DNA from 4 places in the Thalassolituus sp. genome. Region 2 is predicted to be linked to each of the others. Evidence: predicted binding sites of a transcription regulator. Region 2 holds the regulator's gene; each other region holds the start of a gene.

Region 1 (7,341 bases), on a different contig from region 2:
CACCTGCAATACCGGCGATACCTGAGCCCAGGCCAAACGTCAGTGCATCAACCCAGCCAGTGCGAATCCCCATAGAGCTCGCCATCGGACGATTCATGGTTACTGCACGCATCTGCAATCCGAACAGGGTTCGCTTAAGTATTAATGCCAACAACGCGAGCACCAGGAGGCTGAAAATAATGATGTATAAACGGTTAAAGGTCAGTTCAAGCGCCGGATTAATCATGAAAGTACCCGCCATCCAGTCGGGCGTAGCTACTTCACGGTTTAACGGGCTGAAGATTGAGCGTACCGCCTGCTGCAGCACCAGACTGATACCGAAGGTGGCGAGCAGAGTTTCCAATGGGCGGCCATAGAGATGGCGGATAACACCACGCTCAATAGCGACGCCCACCAGACCGCTCACCAGAAATGCTGCAGGCACAGCAACGGCCAGTGACATGCCAATATGGTCTGGCATCAACTGTTGAACAACGTAGGTTGTGTAGGCGCCCAGCATGATCATTTCGCCATGAGCCATATTGATCACGCCCATCACACCAAATGTAATCGCCAGACCAATGGCCGCAAGGAGCAGCACAGCACCGAGAGCCAGGCCAAAATAGAGATTTTCAGCAACGCTGTTCAGTGACAGCAGGCTTTCGATTTTCTTGAGTGCTTCGTCTGCCGCCTGAATTTCCTCGGTTCTGGAATCTGCTTCAGCAGCACGGCGATAGTTGGCCAACGCACCGCGAACATCCGGGTAAAGTGACCCTGAAAGAAGCTTCACGCCTGCGATGCGTTCTTTTTCGGTCTCTGCTTCCAGCAGGCGTATGCCCTTCACCAGAAGAAGAACGTCACGAACGTCTGTTTTTTCTTCGTTATCTAACGCTTCATCAAGCGTCGCCTGATCAAGATCTTCCGCAGACTTCAGTAAGTTGACCGCTGCCTGCAAGCGCATGTCCGGATCATCTGAGAAAATCTGCAAGCGTGCGATGCCGTTTCTCAGCAACACACGTAGCTTATTATTTACGCTGATTTTTTTGATATCGCGTTTACTTTCCAGAGTGACCTCTTCACCACTGAAAAATGTCGTCACCGAATCATCGTCATTAATAACGACGACCCGATCGTCTTTACGGTAATACAGGTCGCCTTCGACCATAACCTGCATAAATTCGAGAGTTTTTGGGTCATCGATGGTCGTCAGGCGTTCTGTTAATGCCTGTTTTTCTCGATACCCTGCATCGATTAATTCTTGAGCTATCGCATGCAACGCTGTGTTGGGCTTCATAGGTGATGCTTCAGCCCCTGCCACCACCACAGTATACAAAACAAATGCGAACAGCACGGCCGTCCGTATCAATACAGAAAACATAATTATCACCGGGAATTTTGAGAGAAGCAGGAAAGAATTTCCCTGCCTGTCCTTGTTACGAACTGCGATAGAGCGCGTTTTACCGCACTCTATTCCGCTGCCAGCGAATTACTCGCCTGCAACCGCCGAACCACCACAGGTTTTCGTTGAGGTGTTATAGTTTCCGCAGTTAATAGGTGCAGTCCAGTCTGAGATCAGGTTTGCACTTTCTGGCAGATAATCCGTCCATGCATCACCTTTCACTTCTTCGTCAGTAGCCCAAACGATTTCGAACTGGCCATCTTCCTGAATCTCGCCAATCAGTACCGGCTTAGACAGGTGATGGTTTTCGTTCATTACGGCCGTACCGCCAGTCAGGTTAGGTACTTCGATGCCGTACATCGCAGAGCGTACTTTATCCACTTCTGCAGAGCCTGCTTTTTCAACCGCTTCTGCCCACATGCTGAAACCGATGTAAGTCGCTTCCATTGGGTCGTTAGTTACACGGTCTTCATCGCCGATGTAGTTATGCCATGCTGCGATAAACTCATCGTTAGCTTCGCTTTCTGCACTCTGGAAGTAGTTCCATGCAGCCAGGTGACCAACCAGTGGCTCAGTATCAAAACCTGACAGCTCTTCTTCACCTACTGAGAAGGCAACAACTGGAATTTCTTCAGACGCTACGCCCTGGTTAGCCAGTTCTTTGTAGAAAGGAACGTTCGCGTCACCGTTAATGGTAGAAACAACGGCCGTTTTCTTACCAGCGGCACCGAATTTCTTAATATCCGATACGATAGTCTGCCAGTCGCTGTGACCAAACGGCGTGTAGTTCACCATAATGTCTTTTTCAGCAACACCTTTAGACTTCAGGTAAGACTCAAGAATCTTGTTAGTCGTACGAGGGTATACATAGTCAGTACCTGCAAGTACAAAACGCTCAACGCCGAGATCGTTGATCAGGTAATCAACCGCAGGAATCGCCTGCTGGTTTGGCGCAGCACCGGTATAGAATACGTTGTAAGAAGATTCTTCACCTTCATACTGAACCGGGTAGAACAGCAGACCATTCAGCTCTTCCACAACTGGCAGAACCGATTTACGGGATACTGAAGTCCAGCAACCGAAGATCACATCAACGTCTTCTTTTTCCAGAAGTTCACGGGTTTTTTCTGCAAACAGAGGCCAGTTAGATGCTGGGTCGACAACCACTGGCTCAAGCTTTTTACCTAGCAGGCCGCCCTTCTTATTCTGTTCTTCGATCATCATAAGAACAGTGTCTTTCAGAGTAGTTTCTGAAATTGCCATAGTACCCGACAGAGAGTGCAGGACACCGACTTTAATGGTGTCATCTGCTGCATTCGCAATGCTTACGCCTGCAGCCATCGCTGTCATACCAACAATCTGTGACGCTTTCATCAGAGTTTTGAGACTTACTTTTTTCATAATTATTTCCTTTTTATGGTCAGGATTATGTCCGGCCTCGACTCTTCTCTTGGGGGTGTGTAAGAGCGGGCAACTATAAAACCGATCTAGTTAGAGCAATCGCCGTACCAGTTTTCATGCCTTATTTTTCGGCAATTTCTGGCAAAGAGTGCCCCCCAGAGGAGCATTTCCGGTCTTGAGGAGATAATTCGCACCAATAGTGCTCAGCGAGTTGTTTTTTTTGCCTTGAAAGCGTGCGTATCTATTTCCTTGATAAGTCGGTGGAGTATCGTTGTCGCGCTTCCTGAATTCTGTGAACTGTTATTTCGCGAACAGTATTGCGACTGACCTCGATGTGTTTAGTAAGATCTCGCGTTGCACGAGAGCTGTCTGCCGAAAGAATCGCACTGAGAATACTACTGTGCTCATCGTATGTTGCCTGTATACGCCTAGGCTCATAAAAGTCGAGGCGCCTTACGATCCTCAGACGCTCACATACGCCTTTATGAATGGCTTCCATTTGCTTGTTCTGGCCACACTCCAATAGTCCGAAGTGAAATTCCTCATCCAGAAACGCTACATCAACAGGATCAACCTGCCTCTGTGAGGGCTTGCAGCACCAGATGGTGACCAGTCCCGCTAAGCGTTCCGCCCGGTCTGGTTCCATACACAGGCGGCGAACCACTTCACACTCCAGCAGAATGCGGACATCGTAGAGCTCTTCGAAATACCGAAAGTCAAAAGGCCTGACCTGCCAACCATTACGGAAGTACACCTGCACATACCCATCGCGCTCCAGGCGATACAGCGCTTCCCTGACAGGTGTCCGGGAGGCCTGCATACGCTCTGCAACTTCACTTTCACTGAAGCGATCTCCGGGTAGCATTCTGAAGTCGAAGATATCTTCTTTCAGCTGTCGATATACTTTCTCGGCAAGGTTCACAACATGACCTTATGCGTTCAGTGATGAGATATAGGCCCGCCAGCCGCCGAGATGACTAATGTCCGTTGCGCTCGCCACCGCCTCTGGTTCGCAGATAAAGCCTTTCACCAGACGGCCGTCTTCCAGCTCAAGAGTTCCAATACCAAGCGGCTGCGGAATTTCTTCAACGAAAGAACCAAAGGCCGCCTGATCTAAACGCCACAGCTCGACGATTAATTGATTCCCTGTAACCTCGCCGCTCTTCAGATCCTCTTCGTTAAGGCGCACCAGACCGGGCTTCGGAGGTACTGTATTTGCGAGAGCATAGAGCTGATACTTGTTGGCGGTGAGTGTCTGTTCCAACAAGGTCGCGTGACGACTAGTCAGCTGATGGTTCAGAGGCATCCCGGTCAGATGGGCACCCACAACGGCAACGACTACAGAAGTATCTTCTTTTTTGCCCAGCATCACAGGCGCTTCGGCTAAGCAAAGGTGTGACTGCCACTGGCCAGCAAAGTTGGTCAGAGCCAGCTCGTGCCATCCAGGTGCAATAACAGTAACTCCAAACGGTAAACCATCGGTACGCATATGCGCAGGCAACGACAAGGCACATAAGTCGGCCAGATTGACGAAGTTTGTGTAAGTGCCTAACTGACTGTTGACCTCAACCGGGGCGGCATCAACGTCTGCCATCGTCGGAAATCGAGGAGCAGTGGGAACAAATAACGCATCCACTGTTTTAAAAATACTCTGTATCTGGCGCACCAGATCTTTGCGGCGATACTCTGCTTTGAATGCATCCACTGCCGTACCGTTAACGCCACCAGCAATGATGTTTTTTACGACCGGATTAATACCCGGTAAATCCCGTTTCAGAAACTCGCCGACAGCCGCATAGCGTTCGGCCACCCATGGGCCCTGATATAAAAGGCTGGCCAGCTCAAACAAGGGCGTAAAGTCGATTGTTTTTAAATCGAAGCCTGCATCAACAGCCTGCTCACAGGCTTTTTCATACGCCGCTTTTTGTATGTCATCTCCAAACCATGGTGCATCTGCAGGGATACCCAATGTCTGGATACGTTCATTACGCACCATAGTACGTGAGCGGGCGTAGCCATCTGCTGGATCGAATTGCGCAGCAATTTCATAAATGCGCTCGGCATCGCGGCTATTGAGCGCAAAGACAGAAACGCAATCAAGACTTCGGCATGCTGGAACAACGCCCGAAGCACTGATAGCGCCTACAGTCGCCTTTAAACCGACGATATGATTAAAGCCCGCAGGCACCCGGCCAGAGCCAGCGGTATCGGTACCGAGCGAAAAGGCCACCTGGCCCTTTGCAACCGCAGTCGCAGAACCAGAACTTGAGCCGCCAGAAATATACTCAGGATTAAACACGTTGTTCACTGCACCGTATGGCGAGCGAGTACCAACCAGTCCGGTTGCGAACTGATCGAGATTGGTTTTCCCCATAACGATGGCACCTGCCTTACGCAGAAGCTGAACAACAAAAGCATCATCATCCGGCTCGTAGGCATATTCAGGGCACGCCGCCGTGGTGAGAAAGTCCGCAGCATCAATATTATCTTTCACGGCAAACGGCACACCGAAAAGGGGAAGGTTTCTGCCCTCATCGTCCGCTGCAGCTTTCAGGTTTTCGAGGTAACTTATTTGTTTAGTAAGCTGTTCCTCGCTGGCTAGCGCAATCCAGGCGCTACCATTGCGGGGCAATCCATTCGTATCCAGCTCGTCTGCAGCAATCGCTTTCCGGGTGGCCAGTAAAAGCTCACCTACATCAGCGCCATTCCTATATGCCCGGGCCCAATCGTTCAGATTCCAGCCAATTCCTGTCGTTACTTCTGTCATGCCAACCGCCATTGAATTCATACTTGTATACAAGATTCGTAGCGACACTTGTGCCAGATTCGTCAGGCAAGACAGGGGAATCTATAACATTATGATTTTTAACGGGTTTATCGAGATAAGAGCATCTAACTCACAAACAGAAAGTCAGACAAAGTACGGATGGCGCTTTAGAAGAAAGCTCGATGTAGCTGCATTGCACCAATTTGCACCAACTCGTACTAAAGAGCAACACAGATTTCAGAAGAGGTTTTTCAGATAGAACTGCATAGGTTTGGTCGACTCGCCCGATGCATCGACGTCTTTCCAGGCAAAAGACGTGCGAATACCCGCCATAGGCTGATAGCCCATATGCTTCCAGATCGGATCAAGTGACTGGTAGTTCTCTGGGCGTAAAGGATGATCATCGGGCCGTACCACGGAGCAAAAGACACAGGCGGATAACCCAAGGGCACGTGCATGCTTCTCCCGAGCATCAAAAAACTGTCGATACACTCCCTTACCCCGATACTCAGGCAGGAGTACAGACTCAGCACAGTAGAATAACGCCTTGTCATTGATTCCCGCTTTCAGGAACGGAGCTCTGAACTCATCGACTTCCGCCGCTAAGGGTAGACCGGTCGATGCTCCAACCAGATGGTCGCCTTCCCAGCAAAGCACCACAATACTGTCAGGGCACTTGGTGTAGGTGGCGAGGTAAGCACGCTCGTAATCTTCCGAGCCGTCGTAGAGGTATGGAAAATCGCGGAATATCCGAATCCGCAGGTCGGCAAGTTCCTCAAGAACCGGGCTTATTTCCACGCCGTAAAGGCACTCGACTCTCAGGCCCACCTTAGTTGCCCGTTACCCGCTTGAAGGTTTCCTGAAGGACTTTCACATCATTGGCAGCACGGTGCCGGTCGACATCTAACTCATTCCAGAGTGTGCTTTTAGTGTCTGCCCAGCGCTCCATTTCTTCCATGGTCAGTAGCTTGTTGATGGTTTCGATGCGAAAGCGTTGGACCAGCTCAGCTTCTTCGAACAGGCGGCCAATCCATGAGCTGTCAAAGCTCCATGCATCAGAGTAGAGAGTTTTATTGAACAGGTGCTCATTGAGCAGCAGGGCGACATCACGAATGCTCAGACCTTCCTGCTCAAGTTTGTCGCGGCTGATGCCGTGGATCGCTTCGGCCTCTTCTGACCAGTGCGTCCAGTGGCTGACAGGCTTGATGAGATAGCTGTGCACTTCCCGGTCTTCGAGAGCAAAGCCGATTTCGATGGGGAAACTCCCCCGGCCAAATCCAGAGGCTTCGACGTCAATGATGGGTGGAAGGGAACTACTCACAAATAACTGCCATATTCTCGTTAATTTCAGGCCGGCATTCTGGACGCTCAGGCCGGATTATTCAATGTGACTATTTTACTGCCTTTACGGCTGTCACCTACTGAGACAGCGCTCTGCTCGCTGGGGCGACCCGCATGACCTCTGCAATGGTTGTCATACCTGCGGCGACCTTATGAGCACCACTCAGGCGCAGACTGTGCATCCCTTCTTTCATCGCTGCCTGGCGTAGCTTCTGGTAATCCGTTGTTTCATTAATATGCGGCTCCAGCGACTCAGACAAGGGCATCACTTCGTAAATCCCCATTCGCCCGAGGTAACCTGTCCCGCGGCATTCCAGACAGCCTTTTGCAGTATAGATGTGTTCTGGCGTTTTCATCAGCCAAGGGGCAGTCAGCTGTTTCCAGACCTTTTCGTCGACAGGCTGCTTCTCTTTGCAGTGTGGGCACAAAGTACGCACCAGACGCTGGGCCATAA
Region 2 (7,341 bases):
GTGTTATTAACATGCACGACCTTCTGCGAGCAGGCGTCATCTGATGCGTAAGCGCTATCTACTGCTATTAGTCACCGCATTTTTCGGCGTTGCCTTTCTGGCAGTAGATCGCTACACCCGCGATATTACCGGGCAAACGACCGAACAGGTCGTTCGCGAGCCGGATTATTATGGCGAAGTACTGTTCAGTCGCCGCTACGAAAAAGACGGCTCACTGGCCGATACTTTTTACGCCGCAAAATCAGAGCACTTTCCCGAGGGCGACCTCACCGTATTCAGTGAGCCACGTCTTCTGGTCAGTTCAAAAGACGACTGGGTACTGACCGCTGACGAAGGTGTTATGCGCGGCAACGAACAGGCACTGAAATTATCAGGCAACATATTAATCAGGCCGCTCGACAGCAGTGACCCGATGCGCCTTGAAACCTCAAGGCTGACCTATCATATTGATGACAAGATCGCAGAGACTGATGAGCTGGTTACCATGACGGGTGAAAACAGCCGCATGACTGGCACCGGAATGATGTTTGACGCCACACGTCAGCGCCTCGAACTGAAAACAGGAGTCCGTACGACTTATGAACCTGTTCAATAAACTGGCCGTGATGTCGCTGTCAGTGATCGCAAGCTACACAGTCGCATTGCCGGATGACTGGCAGAAAGAAATGACGATCCTGTCAGATTCTGCAGAGATCGACCGCCGCGCAGGTACAGTTGTGTACGAGGGCAATGTCATTCTTACCCAAGGCACGCTGAAAATAGAAGCCGACCGCCTGATGATTCTGCGCAACGGCGACACCCTCGAAAAAGCCGTCGCAGAAGGCGACCGTGCCCGTTACCAACAGCAGATTGAGGTCGGTAAACCGCTCACCACAGCCCTCGGCAACCGCATCGATTACTACACCAGCGAGCGCCGCATCATTATTACTGGCGATGCTGAACTGGAACAGGAAGGCAATATTTTCAGCGGCGAACGCATCACCTACGACATGGCAACAGAGACCGTGCGTGCTGATGGCACCACCGCCGAGTCGTCGACCGACAGCACAGATGAAGACTCCGGCCGGATCAAAGTCGTTATCCAGCCGCCAAAACCTGAGTCCGAATCTGACTCAGAGTCTGACACGACAGAATCTCCGGAAGCAGCGACAGAATGAAAACACTGAAGGCAGAACATCTGGCCAAAAGTTACGGCGGCCGCGAAGTCGTTAAAGACGTATCTATCCGCGTTGAAAGCGGCCAGATCGTTGGTTTATTGGGCCCTAATGGCGCCGGCAAAACGACCTGTTTCTATATGATTGTTAACCTGGTGCAAGCCGATCGTGGTCGCATCATGATCGACGACGAAGACATCAGCCACCTGCCAATGCACGGCCGTGCCCGCAAAGGCATCGGTTACCTGCCGCAGGAAGCGTCGATTTTCCGCAAGCTCAGTGTTGCAGATAACATCATGGCCATTCTTGAGACCCGTAAAGATCTCAATCGCCAGCAGCGAACTGAACAGCTCGAGCAGCTACTGAACGAATTTCATATTCAACACATCCGCGAAAGCGCCGGCATGGCGCTATCCGGCGGTGAGCGTCGTCGTGTCGAAATTGCCAGAGCGCTGGCTGCAGAGCCCTCGTTCATTCTGCTCGACGAACCCTTTGCTGGTGTAGACCCGATCTCAGTCTCGGACATCATGGATATTATCCGTCAGCTCAAGGCGCGGGGCATCGGCGTACTGATTACCGACCACAACGTGCGTGAGACCCTCGCTATTTGCGAAAAGGCTTTTATCGTTGGTGGTGGCCACATTATCGCCGAAGGCACGGCTGAAGATGTGCTTGCCAATGAGCAGGTGCGCGAAGTCTACCTTGGGGACGATTTCCGTCTTTGAAACTCTGACCGATGTCACGTACTGTAGAGTTATCTATTTACTCTGGTAAGCAAAATAGGTTCCATACACAAGGACTTTGCCTATAATGCTAGGTGCATCAAACAAAAAGATGGTTCGATTTTCAGGTCGTAATTACCGAGTTATATGAAGACATCCCTTCAGATTAAGATGGGCCAGCAGCTGACGATGACGCCTCAGCTGCAACAGGCCATCCGCCTCCTCCAGCTTTCAACGCTGGACCTTCAGCAGGAAATTCAGGAAGCGCTGGATTCCAACCCAATGCTGGAAAGCGAAGAGTTTGATGACAACAGCGACTCAGGCAACGAGTCCGACAACGATTCCCGCAGTTCTGATTCCGATAACAACGACAGAGACAGCCGCGAAGACCGTGAGAGCAGCTCTGACAATCAGGATTACGACAATTCCTACGATGACAATTCCTACGACGATCAGAGCGGCCAGGAATCTCTCGATGAGCAATGGTCGAGCGAGAAACTGCCCGATGACCTGCCTGTAGATAGCCAGTGGGAAGATACCTATCAGGTCAGCGCCGGAGTCGCATCAAGCTCCGGGCCGGTAGACGAAGACTTTGACTACGATTCCCGCTACGCCACCAGCGACAATCTGCAGGATCACCTGCTCTGGCAGCTAAACCTGACCCCAATGTCAGATGCTGACCGCGAAGTTGCGACCATGCTGATTGATGGTGTAGACGATGATGGCTACCTTCACACGACAGTTGAAGACGTCATTGAAGCGATGGACCCGTCACTCGAAATCGAAGAAGAAGAAGTGATGGCAGTTCTTCATCGCCTGCAACAATTTGATCCGGCGGGTGTTTTCTGCCGCGACCTCCGCGAATGCCTGCTTCTGCAACTGCATCAACTGCCTCAGGGCACCCCCTGGCTCACCGAAGCGCAGCTGATCATACGTGATCACATTGACCTGCTCGGTAGTCGCGACTATCAGTCACTGATGCGCCGCACAAAATTGAAGGAAGATGACCTCAAGTCAGTCATGCGACTGATCAAAGAGCTTAACCCGAAGCCGGGTGCAGGCATTGCCTCAGAAGAATCCGAGTACGTTATTCCAGACGTCATCGTCCGCCAGATCAGAGACGAGTGGCGTGTTGAGCTGAATCCAGAGATTGCGCCCAAGCTGCGGGTGAATGCCGACTACGCATCACTGATTCGCCGCTCAGACAGCAGTGCTGACAATACCTTCCTCAAAGATCACCTGCAGGAAGCACGCTGGTTTATTAAAAGTCTGCAAAGTCGCAATGACACTCTGCTCAAAGTCGCAACCAAAATTGTTGAATTCCAGATAGACTTCTTTGAAGAAGGTGATGAAGGCATGAAGCCACTTGTGCTCCATGACATCGCCGAAGCCGTAGGTATGCATGAGTCGACGATCTCTCGGGTAACCACCCAGAAATACATGCATACCCCACGTGGGATTTTTGAGCTTAAATACTTTTTCTCCAGCCACGTCAGCACCGACAGCGGCGGAGAGTGTTCATCGACGGCTATCCGGGCGATGATCAAGAAACTGATCGCGGACGAAAACACGCGTAAGCCACTCAGTGACAACAAGATAGCAACGATGCTCGGTGAAAAGGGCATCAAAGTGGCACGGCGCACGGTAGCGAAATACCGCGAGGCTATGCTGATACCACCATCGAATGAACGTAAGCAGTTGATTTAGAGTCTGTTATATCAATGTGAACAGATTCTGATTCACCTACCGCCAGCGACACAGGAGACTTGGCATGCAAATCAATATCAGTGGTCATCATGTAGAAGTAACGGAAGCGATGCAGGCGCACGTTGAAGATAAAATGTCGAAGCTTACGCGCCATAGCGACAGCATCACCACAGGTCAGATCACGTTGACCGTCGTTAAAGATCGCCAGACGGCCGAAGGGACGATACACATCACAGGTCACGACCTGCACGCGAAAGCAGAAAACGAAGACATGTACACCGCCATTGATCAGATGGTCGACAAACTGGACCGTCAGGTTCTTAAGCACAAAGAGAAGCAGGTCGCGCGCCAACACGGTCAAGGCTGAAGCATGTCTTTGAGTATTGAGGATATCCTCACACCGGAACGGTCCGTCATTGACGTGACCGTTTCCAGTAAGAAAAAACTGTTAGAACAACTTTCATCTCTGGTTGCTGAAGAAATCGGCGATGCCTCCGCAGACGATATCTACGAACGCCTGTTAGCACGCGAGCGCATGGGAAGCACAGGGATAGGAGAAGGTATTGCCATCCCGCACTGCCGGTTGTTGCAGTGCCAGAAAGCGCTGGGCGTTCTTCTGAGATTAAATACCCCGATAGACTATGATTCTATCGATGGTAATCCGGTCGACCTCGTATTTGCTTTGTTAGTCCCCGAGGAAGCAACCGACGAACACCTTCAGATACTGGCGACACTCGCCAGTAACTTTAATCAGGCGGAATATCGCGAAGCTTTGCGCAACGCGCCAGACGCCAAACGTCTTTTCCAGCGAGCGATCGCAGAGCGGTAGTAATCACGGAGTCGAATATGCGCCTGGTAGTCATCAGCGGAAGATCAGGATCGGGGAAGTCGAGTGCGCTGCACGTGCTCGAAGATCTTGGATTCTATTGCATCGACAACCTGCCCATCGGGCTACTGCCTGCCCTTGCCAGTCAGGCTGACGCCAATGACAAGCTGACCCGGGTTGCGGTCAGTATTGATGCTCGCAATCTCTCGGCCACAGAAGAGCCGATAGAGAAGCTACTGCTCGACCTGCCTAATGATCACTATCAGCTTGATGTGGTTTATCTCGACGCCTCTGAAAAAGTTCTGCTACAGCGATTCAGTGCGACACGACGCAAGCACCCGCTGACAACCCACGAGCTGTCACTTGCAGAAGCCATCGATCAGGAGAAAGACCTCCTTGATCCGCTCGCCAACATGGCGGATCTGACATTAGATACAACGCACATGTCAGTTCACGAGTTGCGCAGCATGATTCGCCTGCGGGTTGCAGACCGCCCCAACGGTGAAATGTCGATATTATTTGAATCGTTCGGATTTAAGCATGGTATCCCCACCGACGCAGACTACGTGTTCGATGTGCGCCATCTGCCCAATCCGTACTGGAGTGAAGACCTGCGCAAGCTCACAGGCCTCGACAGCGAAGTACAATTATTCCTGAACAGCTATGACGTCGTCGGTGAAATGCGAAAATCGATCAGCGACTTTCTGGGGCAATGGACTGACCGTCTGATCGAAGCTAACCGCAGCTATATGACGATCGCCATTGGTTGCACCGGCGGTCAGCACAGATCCGTTTATCTGGCTGAGCAACTCGCCACCGAATACCGAATGAAATACCCGAACGTCCAGGTGCGTCATCGTGAACTCGCACGAGCAGCGAACCTGCCTACTCCATAATCCGGACACCGTATGATCCAGAAAAACGTTCTTATAATAAATAAACTCGGCCTGCATGCCCGCGCAGCGGCCAAACTGGTATCTACTGCGTCAGCATTCTCCAGCCAGCTTAAGATTGGCCAGGACGGGCGTATGGTCGACTGCAAAAGCATTATGTCCGTCATGATGCTGGCTGCCAGCAAAGGCACTGAACTGATTCTGACTGCGGAAGGCAGTGACGAAGGAGCTGCCGTCGATGCCATTACCGATCTCATTGATCGTCGCTTCGATGAAGAAGAATAGCCCTCAGGAAAATTTCACGATTATCCCCGCTAAAACAGCTGATTAGGCCCAAAACTGCGAGTACTTTCGTGGTATCAACCGAGCAATCAGGCTAGAATCAGTTAACCCGATTTACTCCGGATTCCGGCCATGGCTCAGCACACAGAAAAGGCAAAAGCAAAACTCCACAGCCTTAATGCTGCCCTGGAAAGTGGTGCCCTGAATAAAGTAGAGCGCATCCTGAATTCTGGTCTCGCGCCTGCCGATATTGCTCACCTGATCGAGTCGTCCCCGCCGAAAGCACGTAAAGTGCTCTGGGATCTGGTCGACAAAGAACTCGAAGGTGAAGTACTCCAGTACTTAAGCGAAGACCTGCAGGCACACTTCCTGTCGGACCTGAGTGCCGAAGAACTGGTCGACATCACTTCAGACCTCGACGCCGATGACGTCGCCGACATCCTGCAGCAACTTCCTGAACGCGTTACCCAGGAAGTACTCGACGCGATGGACCAGCAGGACCGTACCCGTCTTGAACAGGTACTGGGCTACCCGGAGGACAGCGCCGGTGGTCTGATGAACACCGATACGGTGACCATCCGTCCTGACATCACGCTCGAAGTTGTTATGCGTTACCTGCGTCGCCACCCGACGCTGCCAGAAATGACGGATAACCTTCTGGTCGTAAACCGGAACAACGAATTTATTGGCATCCTGACCATCAACAAGCTTCTTGTCAGCGATCCCAACCAGACCGTGCGTGAGGTGATGACCACCGACGCCCGGGTGATCCCTGCCACCATGCAGGACACAGACGTTGCCAAACTGTTCGAACGACACGACCTTGTATCGGCTCCGGTTGTCGATGCAGAGGGCAAACTTATCGGTCGTATCACCATCGATGACGTGGTTGACGTTATCCGGGAAACCGCGGACCACTCGCTGATGAGTTCCGTGGGTCTGGATGAAGAAGAAGATACCTTTGCTCCGGCGCTGAAAACCAGCCGCCGTCGAGCTGTCTGGCTGGGCATTAACCTGCTTACGGCACTGGCTGCCTCCGCCGTCATCGGCCTGTTTGATAAAACCATCGAACAGGTGGTCGCTCTTGCTGTACTGATGCCCATCGTTGCCAGTATGGGCGGCATCGCTGGCAGTCAGGTCCTGACCCTGGTTATTCGCGGGCAGGCACTGGGGCATCTCTCCAGCGCAAACTTCCGCTGGCTGTTTAACCGGGAAATTATCGTCGCAGGCATTAACGGCGTGCTCTGGGCGGCTGTCATCGCGGTCATTACTCTGCTCTGGTTCAACGATCCGGGCATCGCCGCCATTATCGGCGCTGCGATTATCATTAATTTACTGGTCGCTGCAGTCACGGGCGCGGCATTACCACTGATACTCAAAGCCCGTGGCATCGACCCGGCACTCGCCGGTGGCGTAGTACTGACAACCGTCACCGACGTGATCGGCTTCCTGTCATTTCTCGGGCTCGCCACAATCTTCTATCTGTAAGCTGACCAGTCGCTGAGCTGATCACCACTGAATACTCCGGAGTTCTTATGACCCACGAAGACGACGACATCGAATACGAACTGGTCAGTAAGACTGAAATGAAGCGTGAAATGCATCGCTATCAGGAACTCGGAGAAACTCTGTGCAATCTTCCGCCTGCCAAATGGACTGACCTTCCGATTACCGATGTGCTAATGGCCGCGCTGGAAGAGAGCCGTCGTATTAAAAAACACGAAGCCCGCCGCCGTCACTTTCAATACATCGGCAAA
Region 3 (7,341 bases), on a different contig from region 2:
TGCACTATGGTCGGTTTTCAGGTTTTTGCAGATACCCGGGAAAACACAGCTCAGACGACGACAGTTTTTAAGAATTTCAGGGCTCTTACAGTTCAGGTGGTACATATTTGCGGTCGGGCCGCCGAGATCCGAAATAGTGCCGGTAAAGCCCGGGACCTTATCGCGGATTTCTTCAATCTCATTGATCACCGATTCCTGAGAGCGGCTCTGAATAATCCGCCCCTCGTGCTCGGTAATTGAGCAGAAGGTACAGCCACCGAAACAACCCCGCATGATATTGACCGAAAAACGGATCATTTCGTAAGCCGGAATTTTCGCATCACCATACGAAGGGTGAGGAACCCGCTGATATTGGAAGCCGAACACGCTGTCCATCTCGTCGGTTTCGAGGGGGATCGGTGGCGGATTGACCCAGATTTCACGGGTGCCATGTTTCTGTACCAGCGGTCGTGCGTTATAGGGGTTCGACTCCTGATGAAGCACCCGTGATGCATGCGCATACAGCGCGCTGTCGTTGCGGACTTTCTCGAACGATGGCAGACGAATGACCGTTGTTTCAGGATCAAGATCGGCCTTTCGATGCAGTGGCATAGGCACAATCTTAACCGGCATCACATCATTGTCTTCTGCGCTGCCTTCCTGTTCTTCCCCGTCTCCGTTGGTACTACAGGACATGGTCTCTGTATCTTTCATCTCATAGGGATTCGGTATCTCGTCGATACGCCCTGGCCAGTCGATTCGTGTGGAGTCGACTTCTGCCCAGCCTTCCGGAGTTGCTTCACGGACGATGGTCGTACCCCGGAGATCGGTCAGATCTTTGACTTCCCGCCCCTGAGCTAACGCATGCGTCAGGTCGACAATCGCGCGTTCTGCATTGCCATATAAAAGGATGTCCGCACCAGAATCAATCAACACCGAGCGACGAACCTGATCAGTCCAGTAGTCGTATTGAGCAATTCGGCGCAGCGATGCCTCAATGCCACCAATCACGATGGGGACATCTTTATAGGCCTCCCGGCATTTCTGCGAATAGACGATCACCGCGCGATCTGGTCGCTTACCCGGCTCGCCATGCGGTGTGTAGGCATCGTCTGAGCGAACTTTCAGGTCGGCTGTGTAGCGGTTAATCATGGAGTCCATGTTTCCCGCGGTGATGCCGAAATAGAAATTCGGCTTACCTAACCTGGTGAAGTCTTCGGGGTTGTTCCAGTCAGGCTGAGCAATGATGCCGACACGAAACCCCTGAGATTCCAGCATCCGCCCCATGACCGCCATACCAAAACTGGGGTGATCAACGTACGCGTCCCCGGTTACCAGGATAACGTCACATGAATCCCAGCCAAGCTGATCCATCTCTTCCCTGGACATAGGCAGAAACGGCGCGGTGCCAAAGCACTCTGCCCAGTATGGATAGTTGGAGAACAAGTGCTTGTTCGTCTGGCTGGAAGGCTGATTCATGGATAACCGCAAAGACCGAGGAGTATGGTCAGCTATTGTCTCAAAATCAGAGCCCAGAGCCAATGTGCACACCGGCTTTATGGCTTGTATGGTTGGTGCTTTCTCACACCTGACATGTAATAAACTGTGAAGCGCTGGCTGAGCGAGGTGTCTGGCCTCGCCCATATTACGGTAGAGATTACTTAATCTGATCCAATACGGCTTTAAACTCCGGTACCTTGCAACTGCCCACCAGCTCGAACAGGCACATTTCGACGCTGGTTGGGCGAGCACCGGCATCCAGCATACGATCAATTCCCAGCTGACGGTTTGCGGGTGTTCGCGAGGAAACGCAGTCAGTAACGACCTCAACTTTACGCCCAAGCTCAATCAGATCCCGTACGGTCTGATACACGCAAATATGCGATTCGATGCCCGCGACCAGCCAGGTATGGACATCACTCGCTTCAATAGCATCGACGAAACGCGGTTCACCACAGGCACTGAAGGTGTACTTGGAGATGGGTTCTCCAGAAAGAAGCTCCGTTAACTCAGATGATGTCTCGCCCAGCTTTTCCGGGTTCTGCTCAAGCCAGATAATCGGCAGGTCAATCGCCTTTATGCCGGAAATCAGTGTTCTCAGAGAGGCGTGCATTGCCTCGGAATCGTGCATCAATCGGGCTAACTTACCCTGAACATCCACAATGATCAGGCCGGTGCGCTTGCGGTTGAGCATAAAAATTCCTTATTTCACAAATGGTTATAGTGATTACGATACGAGCTGCACCAGAGTATCACCAAACATCAGCGCTCCGCACCAAAACAAGCCGAAGGTAATCGCAGATATCTAATAATAATTCTCAACCTCATATTTAAAACTGACAACCATATAATCCTTACCTCTCTGAAACCTGCATGAAACAAGGCTTCTCTGGAATTATTTCAATTTAATAAATTAATTGGCACGGTGCTTGTATTAAGCATTTCAGAACTTCAATGGCGAAGTTCGCAATTTTCAAATCAAGATTTACAAAGCAAAGGCGCTTTCGACTCCTGCTAATAGCAGTGCTGTCGTAGCGCCTTTTTTTGTTGCTTTAAAAAGGGGAAGGAAATGCGAGGAATCAAAACTCTGCGCCGCACGTTTGTGAAAAGCGCACTGGTATTGGCCGCAGGCATGGCAACCATGTCAGCGCCTCTGGTATCCGCTGAGGAATGGGCAGAAAAAGAAGAACTGAAGTTCGGTTTTATCAAGCTGACCGACATGGCTCCTCTGGCTGTAGCCTATGAAAAAGGCTACTTCGAAGAAGAAGGTCTGTACGTCACCCTCGAAGCACAGGCTAACTGGAAAGTCCTGCTCGACCGCGTAATCGATGGTCAGCTCGACGGTGCCCACATGCTTGCTGGTCAGCCCCTGGGCGCAACCATTGGCTTCGGTACGCAGGCACACATCATCACTGCGTTCAGCATGGACCTCAACGGCAATGGCATCACGGTATCAAACGATATCTGGAGCCAGATGAAAGAGCACATCCCGCACGAAGATGGCAAGCCAGTTCACCCGATTAAAGCAGATGCACTTAAGCCAGTCGTTGAGAAATATAAAGCCGACGGTAAGCCATTCAACATGGGCATGGTATTCCCGGTTTCAACACACAACTATGAACTGCGTTACTGGTTGGCTGCGGGCGGTATTCACCCGGGTTACTACGCACCGCATAAAGGTGATACCTCGGGTCAGATTGATGCTGATGCGCTGCTTTCTGTAACTCCACCACCGCAAATGCCTGCAACGATGGAAGCCGGCACCATTTACGGTTACTGCGTGGGTGAACCATGGAACCAGCAAGCCGTATTTAAAGGTATTGGTGTACCCGTTATTACCGACTACGAAATCTGGAAAAACAATCCAGAAAAAGTATTTGGTGTGAGCAAAGAATGGGCAGACAAATACCCAATCACTCATAAGAAAGTGGTTAAGGCGATGATTCGTGCAGCAGCCTGGCTGGATGCTGACAACAACGCGAACCGTCCTGAAGCAGTAAAAATTCTGTCTAAGTCTCAGTACGTAGGCGCTGACTATGACGTTATTGCTAACTCAATGACAGGCACCTTCGAATACGAGAAAGGCGATAAGCGCGAAGTGCCAGACTTCAACGTGTTCTTCCGTTACAACGCAACCTACCCATACTACTCGGATGCCATCTGGTACCTCACTCAAATGCGTCGCTGGGGGCAGATTTCTGAAGAAAAATCAGATGACTGGTTCATGGAAACAGCGAAGAAAGTTTATCGCCCAGACATCTACGCTTCTGCAGCCAAAGAGCTGATCAAAGAAGGCAAGCTTGATGCGAAAGACTTCCCGGATTTCGCAACAGAAACCGGCTTCAAACCCGCTCAGAAAGGCTTCATCGACAATATCGTATACGACGGTAGCAAGCCTAATGAGTACCTCAAGAAGTTCGAAATCGGCCTGAAAGGCGCCGAGAAAATCTGATCTGAATATCCGGTCTGATGCAACAAAGTGGGTGAGGCTTTCCTCACCCACCCATTAAAAAGGGTCAACGGACTCAATGGTCCGGACCGAAGGAGTTTTTATGACTACTGCGCTGTCGAACATTGCCTGGATTTCACCCTTTGTAAGCATTGCGAAAGGTGAAGATGTTTCTGGAAATATCCAGACGATTATTAAAACTATCGGTCTGCCACTGGCCGGCCTACTGGTTTTTCTGATGATCTGGCAAGCCGCCGCCAGTAATATCAATACATCTCTGGGGCAATTCCCCGGACCAGGTGACGTTGTTACCCAGACCAAAGGTCTGCTCTCTGAACACTTCACTGAACGTGAAAAAGCCGAAGCGTTTTACGAGCGTCAGGAAAAACGTAACGCTGCCCGCGTTAAACAAGACCCAACGTACGTTCCGAAAATCCGGGACTACACAGGTAAGCCAACCTACATCGATCAGATTGGAACCAGCCTGGTAACCGTATTAAGTGGTTTTGTTCTTGCCTCACTGATTGCTATCCCATTTGGTATCGTTATTGGACTGAGTGCTAACCTTTACAGCGCATTCAATCCTGTTATCCAGATTTTTAAGCCAGTATCACCTTTAGCCTGGCTCCCTATCGTCACTATGGTGGTATCTGCTCTCTATGTATCAGACGATCCGATGGTGCCGAAATCATTCGTGACTTCCATGATCACAGTCATGCTGTGCTGCCTGTGGCCAACGGTAATTAATACCGCAGTGGGTGTCGCATCTATTCCTAAAGATCTCGTGAATGTGTCACAGGTCTTGCGCCTGAGCTATATGGAACACGTTCGTAAGATCGTACTTCCTTCATCTATCCCAATGGTATTTACCGGTCTGCGTCTTTCTCTGGGTATTGCCTGGATGGTACTGATCGCGGCGGAAATGCTTGCGCAGAACCCAGGTCTTGGAAAATTCGTCTGGGACGAATTCCAGAACGGCTCTTCTGACTCCTTAGGCCGGATTATGGTCGCCGTTATCACCATTGGTTTGATTGGCTTCTTACTTGACCGCGTCATGCTGATGATTCAGCGCAAAGTGTCGTGGGATAAGTCAGCAGCTACACGATAAGTACACAAAGGACAGAGGAGTTTCATTATGAACCCATTACTCGAACTATCAGATGTTGGTATCGAATTTCCAACACCGAAAGGTCCTTTCTGTGCGCTTCAGAATGTGAACCTGAAAATTAAGAAAGGCGAATTCATTTCGCTGATTGGTCACTCTGGCTGCGGTAAGTCTACGGTACTGAATATCGTGGCTGGTCTGTATCAGGCGACTCAGGGCGGCGTCGTTCTGAGCGGAAAAGAAGTGAATGAACCAGGCCCTGAGCGTGCTGTTGTCTTCCAGAACCACTCTCTCCTGCCTTGGCTCACCGCCTATCAGAACGTCGAACTGGCAGTAAAGCGCGTATTTAAAGGCCAGAAATCCAAAGCAGAAATGCGCGAATGGATTGAACACAATCTCGAGTTGGTTCACATGAGCCACGCCATGCACAAACGCCCCGATGAAATCTCCGGTGGTATGAAACAGCGCGTTGGTATTGCCCGTGCACTATCGATGGAGCCGCAGGTTCTGTTAATGGACGAGCCGTTCGGCGCACTTGATGCCCTGACACGCGCTCACCTGCAGGACTCTCTGATGGAAATTCAGAAAGACCTGAACAACACCGTCATCATGATTACCCACGATGTCGACGAGGCAGTATTGCTTTCGGATCGTATTGTGATGATGACCAATGGTCCGTCCGCGACCATAGGCGAAATTATGGACGTAGAACTTGAACGCCCACGTAACCGAATTCAACTTGCCGACGACCCGCAATACAACAAGTACCGTCAGCAGGTTCTGAGTTTCCTGTATGAAAAACAGAGAAAGCCGGATACAGATGCGCCCGCTAAGAAGGCTGCCGACTCCGACGATAGTAATGAAGAAAAGGTCGACAAAAAGACCGGTGAAGTTGCTTAACCTCTATTGATAAAAAGGCTTCGAATTAAAAGGAGAATGCCATGCAAGCTAAGAAAACGTTACTGGCGATCGCATTGGGGACTGCCACACTGGGTGCATCTGCGTATGAAACTGAGTACGGCAATGCCTACGCTGATGTCAAAGTGCGTTACGAGACCAATGATACTGACGATGCGACTGATAATGACGCCGCGACAGGCCTGATTACTGACGCTGCAGTCGGCTTTGAAACGCTCAATTACGAAGGGTTCTCGGCTCTTGTAGAATACGAAATTGTTCAGCCTCTGATTGACGATTACGCTCCCGAAAAGGCAGGCTATGATGCTATTGCAGATCCTGAAACCCGCGAATGGAACCGGGCCCAGGTCAGCTACAAAAAAGACGAATTCGGTGCAATCGTCGGCCGCCAGCGTATTATTCTCGACGGCGCACGTTTTGTTGGTAACGTAGGCTGGCGCGCAAACGAGCAAACGTTTGATGCTGTTACGCTGACCTATTCTAAAGATGAGCTTTCTTTGCACTACTCTTTCATTGATCAGGTCAATGGTATCTTGCCGAGGTTTGACGCCGATACGACAAGCCATTTACTAAACGCTGGTTATAAAGTAGGTACCGGTAAAATCACTGCGTACGCTTACCTGCTAGAAGACGATGATACCGAAAATAGTCAACGTGACACATTCGGCCTTAGCTACAACGGTAGCTATGATATGGATGGCACTAAACTCATCTATAAGGCCGAGTATGCTACTCAGAGCACGGAAACTGCAGACACTAACTACTTTGCCCTTGAGGGTGGCGCCGTGGTATCTGGCGTAACATTGGCACTGGGTAATGAAACACTGGGTAGCGATGATGGTAATGCAGCATTTGAAACTCCGTTGGCAACCAAACACAAGTTTAATGGTTGGGCGGATAAGTTCCTGAGTACCACGGTAAGTACCAGCGGTGACGGCCTGAGCGATACTTATGTCAAAGCCGCTGGTGCAGTCGCTGGCGTAAAACTGGTTGGTTTTTACCACACTTTCAACTCTGTTGAAGATGACGTTGATTTTGGTAACGAACTGGACCTGCTGGCAGTTAAGAAACTCGATGACACCTTCACTGTAGGTGCAAAAGCGGCGTTTTACTCTGCGGGTGATACCGGCGTAGATACCACTAAAATGTGGGCATGGGTTCAGGCTAAGTTCTGATACCCCGCAACGAAACTCAGCGGCCTATGGCCGCTGTTTTCGTTTATTCTGTTATAAAAGATGTGGAGAATCGAGTGAAGAGTGAAGACAAGAAAGTAGAAAACCAACTGGTAATTATCGGTAACGGTATGGCGGCTAATCGCATACTGGAGGGGCTTGCTGAAGATCATCCATACGACCGGATTCTTGTGCTCGGCGATGAAAAGATCCCTCAC
Region 4 (7,341 bases), on a different contig from region 2:
TTCTGGAGATATTCCAGCTCTTCACCTCCCCGACCAAAAATAAACGGATCACCGCCTTTAAGGCGAACTACGCGGGCGTATTTACGAGCGCTGGTGAGCAGAAGTTTCTGAATGTCGACTTGAGTCATCTTGTGCGCACCGCAGCGCTTTCCGACATGAATCCGTGTGCACTTCTTCGGCAGCATATCGAGAATTTCATCAGAAATCAGACTGTCATATAGCACAATGTCTGCCTGACTGATCACTCTCATTGCCTTTATCGTCAGCAGCTCAGGATCACCGGGACCACCGCCTACGAGCCAGACTTTACCGGGTTGCTTCTGTGTATTTTTCATTGTCTTACTCCACAGCCTCTGCGGGCTGGTATTTCGCAATAAGAGATTTCAGCTCTGGTATACAAGAGCCGCAGTTCGTGCCGCATTTGAGCTGACCGCCCAGTTCATCTGCACTGGTACAGCCATCGGCAATCGCTTTGTTGATCGTATTTTCACCGACCTGAAAACAGGAGCAGATAATGGCTCCTTTATCTTCCACTTTGCCAAGAGGGCGGCCAGCAAGGATGGCTCGGCGGTCTTGCATTGACAGCTCTTTCTGACCAAACGTGTCGATCAACCACTGTCGACTGCTGAAGTCATAATCCTGATGTATAAAGAGAACCGCTTTGAGTTGGTTACCCTCAACCAGGCACAGGCGATAATGCAGGTTCGCGGGGTCACTGAACATCACCCAGTTATCGGACTCAAACTGGTTTCTGACTGAGCTGATGAATTCAACCGGATCGTTTTGCCCACTAATTTCGTACATGTGGCCAGTATCTGTAACGTTGTAAACCCAGTAATCGGTATCAAGGCTGCCCAGGTCTTTATTCGTCAGTAGAAAGCCTTCCCACTCGGTTGGAAATATAGTCGCTTCAACATCAGTGATCTTAAGGGCAGGCTGACCAGAAATTGGATCATGATCTTTGTTGATCAGAGTACCCATGCGGGCTTTGCTGGCGTAGCGACTGGTCCAGTGCATGGGAACAAAAACTTCGCCCTTACGCTGCGCCATATCACTGCGGACATGAGCGCGTACGATAATCTCTCCGAGGTTACTCCAGAGTCTGACCAGCTTGTTGTCCCTGATGCCGAGACGCATCGCATCTTCAGGGTGAAAGTCCGCATAAGGTTCAGCAATGTGTCGGGCCAGAACAGGCGCTTTCGCGGTTCTGGTCATGGTATGCCAGTGGTCACGTACTCGCCCCGTATTCATGCTCAGACCTGTTTCTGATGCCGCGGGCGGCACTGCAATGACAGGAATGAATTTCGCTTTTCCTGATTCAGTATAGAAATATCCATCGTCGTAAAAACGTGCACGGCCAGAAGGGTAGTTATCATTAACCGGCCATTGAATCGGAGCGAGTGCATCGTATTGTTCGCGGCTTAAATTGGTCAGGCCGCTGAGATCAAAGTCCCGCGTGCCTTTGTTCTCAAACATGGAAAGCCGCGCGTGCTCGTCAAAAATATCGGCCGGATGCTCGTACGGAAATTCTTTCTCGAAACCCAGTCGACGCGCAACCTGAGTAATTATCCACCAGTCAGGGCGTGCTTCGCCTGGAGCAGGGAGGAAGCCTCTCTGACGCGATATACGGCGCTCAGAGTTTGTGACAGTACCGTTCTTTTCACCCCAGCTGGCAGCGGGCAGCAGTACATGAGCAGCCGCGGTTGTATCGGTGTTTGCCATGCAATCTGAGACGACAACCAGCTCACAGTGTTTCATGGCTTCTTTAACATCATCAGCATCAGGCATACTGACCAGCGGGTTGGTGGACATAATCCACAGGAACTTTATTTTGCCGCTTTTGACTTCGTTGAACAGATCGACCGCTTTTAAGCCCGGCTTTTCTGCAATACGAGGTGACTGCCAGAAACGACGTACGCGGTCTCTATCGGCGGGGGAGAAGTCCATATGCGCAGCCAGCTGGTTGGCCAGACCTCCGACTTCCCGCCCACCCATTGCATTCGGCTGCCCTGTAATTGAGAACGGGCAGGCACCCGGCTTACCAATACGACCGGTGGCGAGGTGAAGGTTGATAATGCTGTTTGCTTTATCAGTTCCATCGACGCTCTGGTTCACCCCTTGAGAATAAAAGGTCACCGTTTTCGGCGTATCGCGAAACCAGGCGAAGAAGGTTTCCAGGTCCTGCTGGCTGACATCAGTAATATCAGCGAGTGAAGAAAAATCAGCGGCTGCTTGTGATGCGGCATCAAGTGCTGCGCTGATGTTTTCAGAACACTGCTCAATAAAGTGTGTGTCCAGTGCGTTCTGTTGGTGTAAGTAGGTCAGCAGCGCATTAAATAGCGAAGTATCGGAACCCGGCTTTATTGGCAGATGCAGGTCTGCAATGTCACAGGTTGCTGTTTTACGAGGGTCGATCACAACAACCTTCATATCCGGGCGAGCTTTCTTTGCCGCAGCCATACGTTGGAACAGAATAGGGTGGGCCCAGGCGGCATTGCTTCCGGTGATCACCAGAAGGTCAGCCTGTTCCAGGTCTTCGTAGCAGCCCGGTACGGTATCACTGCCAATAGACCGTTTGTAAGAAGCAACAGCCGACGCCATACACAGACGCGAATTGGTATCCATATTCGCACTGCCTATAAAGCCCTTCATCAACTTGTTGGCGACGTAATAATCTTCTGTGAGAAGCTGGCCTGACCCGTAGAACGCAACCGCTTCCGGGCCATGGGTAGAGACTACCTGGCGGATCTTATCGGCGACCAGGTTCAGTGCGGTATCCCAATCAGCTGCCTGGCCATTCATTGTCGGGTGTAGCAAACGGTCGGTTTGATCCAGAGTATCGTGCAGCGCAGATCCCTTAACGCATAGACGCCCGAAATTTGCTGGGTGCGACTTCATTCCAGCGACAGGCGCAATATCCTTCTCGTCGACAGAAATATCCACACCACATCCTACTCCGCAGTATGGACATGTTGTCTGAACCTGTAGCTTTTTATGACTCATAGGGCTATCCACATAGTTGGCTTGCTACTCTCAAGCCTTTTCGTGAGCAAAAAAAAACGCCCGCGGAGTTACCCGCGAGCGCCAATGCTCATAAACACAACACAAAACGACGACACCAACGTTGGTGTCTGGACCGCTGAATCTGGCTCCCTGCCAATGCACAAGGTCTTAGTAATGAGTAAACAAAAAGAGTGCCAACTCTGAGATGCTAGTCATTTATTCATACTCAGACCCGCCTCAACGCCCGTGGCAACTGAGCCTGGTGATATGTGAGCAGAATCGGCCGGCCCGTTTTCAGAAGTTGATTCGGTAAGTCACTGGTGACCTTGTATCTTATTTGCCTTTTTGGGGTGCAATAAAACTGTAATGAGCACTCTTCTGGTGCGAAAAGTGGAGTCTGATCACTTTTTCTCTGTGGTTCTGATACTCCCAGCCCACCGACAGGCAGGCTGAAAACCAGACGCGACGGCCTGCCATTGCATCTGGCGGTTCTGGATACCGCTTTGGCACTCATATTGCTAAAGCCTATTCGATACTGTTTGCTGCAACGGCGTAGCGGGTAAGTAGAGCAACGATGCACTTATTTAAGGAGACAAGAAGAATGTCTGAATAAGAGAGAGTCATCGCCATGAGTAAGAAGCGCATCATAGTTGTTGGTAACGGTATGGTTGGCCACAACTTCCTCGCCACTATGGCCGAATCTGAGAAAGCCTCAGAATTCGAATTAATCACCTTTTCCGAAGAACCTCGCCTTGCGTACGACCGCGTACAGCTGAGCAAATACTTTTCAGGGGCGACCGCCGCTGACCTGGCACTCACCACAGAATCTGAATACGACGATTCCGGTATTACCTATTTAAAGAATGAGAAAGTTGTCGAAATTGACGCCGACAACAAAACCATTACGACCTCAACCGGGCGTATAGAAGGATACGACAAACTGGTGCTGGCAACGGGTTCCTATCCATTTGTTCCACCGATTCCGGGTAAGGATCAGGATCACTGCCTTGTTTATCGTACGATTGAAGATCTTGAAGCAATTTCTGCGTCCGCTGAAGTATCCAAAACGGGTGTTGTTGTTGGTGGCGGTCTGCTTGGCCTTGAGGCAGCAAATGCACTTAAAGAAGCCGGCCTTGATACCCACGTTGTTGAATTTGCTCCGCGCTTAATGGCCGTGCAGCTCGATGAAGGCGGCGGTAATCTGCTGCGACATAAAATCGAATCTCTGGGTGTGTCAGTACACACTGAAAAAAACACCAAAGAAATTGTCGCCGGCGAAGAATGCCGCTATCGCATGAACTTTGCCGACGGCTCACACCTTGAAACAGATATGATTCTGTTCTCTGCAGGTATTCGCCCTCAGGATGAACTTGCGCGACAGTTCGGCATCGACGTCGGCGAACGCGGCGGTATTGTCATTAACGATTATTGTCAGACCTCAGAAGAAGACATCTATGCAATTGGCGAATGTGCGCTCTGGGACAGTAAAATTTTCGGTCTGGTCGCACCGGGCTACCAGATGGCAAAAGTCACAGCGGCTCACATCACAGACACCCTGGTAAATCTGAAAACCCCGGAACTTGCTTTTAAGGGTGCTGATATGAGCACCAAGCTTAAGCTGCTGGGCGTGGATGTCGCATCGATAGGTGATGCGCATGGCCATACGGCGGGTTCTCAGTCGTTTGTATTCAGTGACGACATCGAAGAAGTCTACAAGCGACTTATTGTTTCTGCCGACGGTAAAAAACTGCTTGGCGCCGTGCTGGTGGGTGAAACTGAATCCTACGGTACTTTGCTGCAACTCATGCTTAACGATATGGATATCCCGGGTAATCCAGCTGCACTTATTCTGCCAGCACTGGGTGACGAAGCGCCTGCAGGCCTGGGGGTAACTGCATTACCCGACACGGCTCAGATCTGTTCATGCTACGACGTATCAAAGGGTGACATTGCTGCTGCGGTACAAGGTGGCTGCTGCACCATGGGAGACATTAAAGGTGCGACCAAAGCGACCTCGGGTTGCGGTGGTTGTGCTGCCCTGACCAAGCAGGTAATGGATGCCGAGCTGGAAGCTCTGGGTGTAGAGGTCAATAATGATCTGTGCGAACACTTTGCCTACACCCGTGCTGAGCTGGCAGACATTATTCGAGTGAAAGGCTACGCCAGCTTTAAGGATGTATTGCAGGGGCACGGCAAAGGACACGGTTGTGAGATCTGTAAGCCGACCATTGGTTCTATTCTGGCTTCGTACAAGAACGAGTATGTTCTGAAAGATGATCTGATGCCGCTGCAGGACACCAACGATATTTTCCTCGGCAATATGCAAAAAGACGGTACTTACTCTGTCGTACCGCGCGTACCGGGGGGTGAGATTACCCCTGATAAACTGATTGCCATTGGTGAGATCGCTAAAGAGTTTGATCTCTATACCAAAATTACTGGTGGGCAGCGTATCGATTTATTTGGTGCACAACTCCACGAGTTGCCGAAAATCTGGGAGAAGCTGATTGCCGCTGGCCTTGAAACCGGGCATGCCTACGGTAAAGCACTTCGTACCGTGAAATCCTGTGTAGGAAGCACCTGGTGCCGTTACGGTGTGCTCGATTCTGTCTCCATGGCTGTCGCTCTTGAGCATCGCTACAAAGGACTGCGCGCACCACACAAAATTAAGTTCGGTGTTTCTGGTTGTACACGCGAGTGTGCCGAAGCCCAATCAAAAGACATTGGTGTCATTGCGACTGAAAGCGGTTGGAATCTGTATGTCTGCGGTAATGGTGGTATGCGACCTCGTCATGCTGATCTGTTTGCGACAGATCTGGACGATGAAACCCTGATCAAATATATCGACCGCGTATTGATGTTCTATGTACGTACAGCAGATCGCCTGCAGCGTACATCTGTATGGCTGGAAAACCTTGAAGGTGGTCTCGACTATCTGCGTGAAGTCGTTATCGATGACAAGCTGGATATCTGTGGTGAGCTTGAAAATGACATGACTCGTGTTGTGGGTACTTACCAGTGTGAGTGGAAAACTACGGTTGAATCCCCAGAGAAGCTCAAGCGCTTCAGTCACTTTATTAATGCTGCTGAAGAAGACAACAACCTTCTCTATGTGCGTGAACGCGGACAGCGGCGCCCGGCGACTGATAACGAGCGTATCGAACTGGTTGAGTTAACGGCAGAGAAGCACTGATCTCTGGCAGACCTTAATAGAATTAAAGCATGCAGCAACGGCTGCATGCAGGAGAAAAATGATGACTGACTGGACAAATATTTGTTCTCTTGAAGATCTGGTTCCCGATACTGGCGTATGTGCGCTGGTAGAAGGAAAACAAGTAGCGATATTTCGCTTTGGTGATGGCGAGACGGTATACGCAATCAGTAACTACGATCCGTTCGGAAAGGCGAACGTACTGTCGCGCGGAATTCTGGGCTCGATAGGTGAGCGTCCTGTGGTAGCGTCTCCGCTTTATAAGCAGCACTTTGATCTTACTAGTGGCGAGTGCCTGGAAGATGATGCTGTGAAGCTGGAGCACTTCCCAGTGCGCATTGAGAACGGGATTGTACAGGTGAGTTCAGCCGCGTAAGCGGCTTTCTCGCTAATCGGATTGCTATATATCGTTACTAAGGCCATTTATGACCTCTGAAAAATTTAATATCTTCTCGTTCACAGGGAAGATGAAAGTCTTGCACCTGAGCTGGATTGCATTTTTTATTACCTTTGTCGTCTGGTTTAACCACGCGCCATTGTTAATGGCTATTGCAGATAGCCTGGGGCTGGCACCGTCAGAAATTAAGACGCTGCTGATTCTCAATGTTGCGTTAACGATTCCTGCCCGTGTCGTCATAGGAATGCTTACTGACCGGTTTGGGCCCCGGGTTGTATATTCATCTCTGCTGGCAGTGTGTTCAATTCCCTGCTTTATGTTCGCGTTTGCCGATAGCTTTGTGCAAGCCGCTGTAGCCCGTTTTATGTTGGGCTTCATCGGTGCTGGCTTTGTGATCGGCATTCGTATGGTGAGCGAATGGTTTCCTGCAAATGAACTGGGCACAGCCGAGGGCATTTACGGCGGTTGGGGGAACTTCGGTTCCGCAGCAGCAGCTTTCACATTGCCTGCGGTTGCTTTGTGGTTCGGTGGTGAAGACGGCTGGCGTTATGCCATCGCTGTAACGGGGGCGATGAGCCTGCTGTTCAGTGTCGTGTACTACATGAATGTCTCTGATACGCCGAAAGGATCGACTTACTTTAAGCCGAAAAATATTGGTGCGATGGAAGTGACCAGCAAAGGCGATTTCTTCTTCCTGCTGTTCATGAAGATTCCTATGTACGCAGCGCTG

What was found. The regulator sigma-54, encoded in region 2, starts transcription at its own class of promoters, with help from an activator protein. The targets are predictions, from matches to a motif close to TGGCACNNNNNTTGCTNT.
Region 1: the regulator sigma-54 is predicted to act here: its motif matches at 5,585-5,602, upstream of atzF (allophanate hydrolase).
Region 3: the regulator sigma-54 is predicted to act here: its motif matches at 2,398-2,415, upstream of AC5E51_RS05020 (CmpA/NrtA family ABC transporter substrate-binding protein).
Region 4: the regulator sigma-54 is predicted to act here: its motif matches at 3,508-3,525, upstream of nirB (nitrite reductase large subunit NirB).

Annotation. Positions count from the first base shown of each region.
Region 1 is NZ_CFHJLR010000008.1:68,772-76,112, reverse strand. It holds gene urtB (urea ABC transporter permease subunit UrtB) at 1-1,357, opposite strand, end outside; gene urtA (urea ABC transporter substrate-binding protein) at 1,466-2,752, opposite strand; gene AC5E51_RS07755 (GntR family transcriptional regulator) at 3,021-3,701, opposite strand; gene atzF (allophanate hydrolase) at 3,711-5,546, opposite strand; gene AC5E51_RS07745 (GNAT family N-acetyltransferase) at 5,784-6,344, opposite strand; gene AC5E51_RS07740 (3'-5' exonuclease) at 6,376-6,867, opposite strand; gene tfpB (type IV pilus assembly ATPase TfpB) at 6,965-7,341, opposite strand, start outside.
Region 2 is NZ_CFHJLR010000015.1:35,956-43,296, forward strand. It holds gene AC5E51_RS11590 (KpsF/GutQ family sugar-phosphate isomerase) at 1-44, shown strand, start outside; gene lptC (LPS export ABC transporter periplasmic protein LptC) at 44-595, shown strand; gene lptA (lipopolysaccharide transport periplasmic protein LptA) at 579-1,157, shown strand; gene lptB (LPS export ABC transporter ATP-binding protein) at 1,154-1,879, shown strand; gene AC5E51_RS11610 (RNA polymerase factor sigma-54) at 2,024-3,583, shown strand; gene hpf (ribosome hibernation-promoting factor, HPF/YfiA family) at 3,648-3,950, shown strand; gene ptsN (PTS IIA-like nitrogen regulatory protein PtsN) at 3,954-4,412, shown strand; gene rapZ (RNase adapter RapZ) at 4,430-5,305, shown strand; gene AC5E51_RS11630 (HPr family phosphocarrier protein) at 5,318-5,587, shown strand; gene mgtE (magnesium transporter) at 5,717-7,072, shown strand; gene yjgA (ribosome biogenesis factor YjgA) at 7,120-7,341, shown strand, end outside.
Region 3 is NZ_CFHJLR010000005.1:23,503-30,843, forward strand. It holds gene AC5E51_RS05010 (YgiQ family radical SAM protein) at 1-1,458, opposite strand, end outside; gene AC5E51_RS05015 (hydrolase) at 1,637-2,173, opposite strand; gene AC5E51_RS05020 (CmpA/NrtA family ABC transporter substrate-binding protein) at 2,612-3,931, shown strand; gene AC5E51_RS05025 (ABC transporter permease) at 4,032-5,036, shown strand; gene AC5E51_RS05030 (ABC transporter ATP-binding protein) at 5,064-5,933, shown strand; gene AC5E51_RS05035 (alginate export family protein) at 5,975-7,126, shown strand; gene AC5E51_RS05040 (NAD(P)/FAD-dependent oxidoreductase) at 7,201-7,341, shown strand, end outside.
Region 4 is NZ_CFHJLR010000005.1:34,926-42,266, reverse strand. It holds gene cobA (uroporphyrinogen-III C-methyltransferase) at 1-335, opposite strand, end outside; gene AC5E51_RS05070 (nitrate reductase) at 340-3,003, opposite strand; gene nirB (nitrite reductase large subunit NirB) at 3,632-6,196, shown strand; gene nirD (nitrite reductase small subunit NirD) at 6,258-6,590, shown strand; gene AC5E51_RS05055 (NarK family nitrate/nitrite MFS transporter) at 6,640-7,341, shown strand, end outside.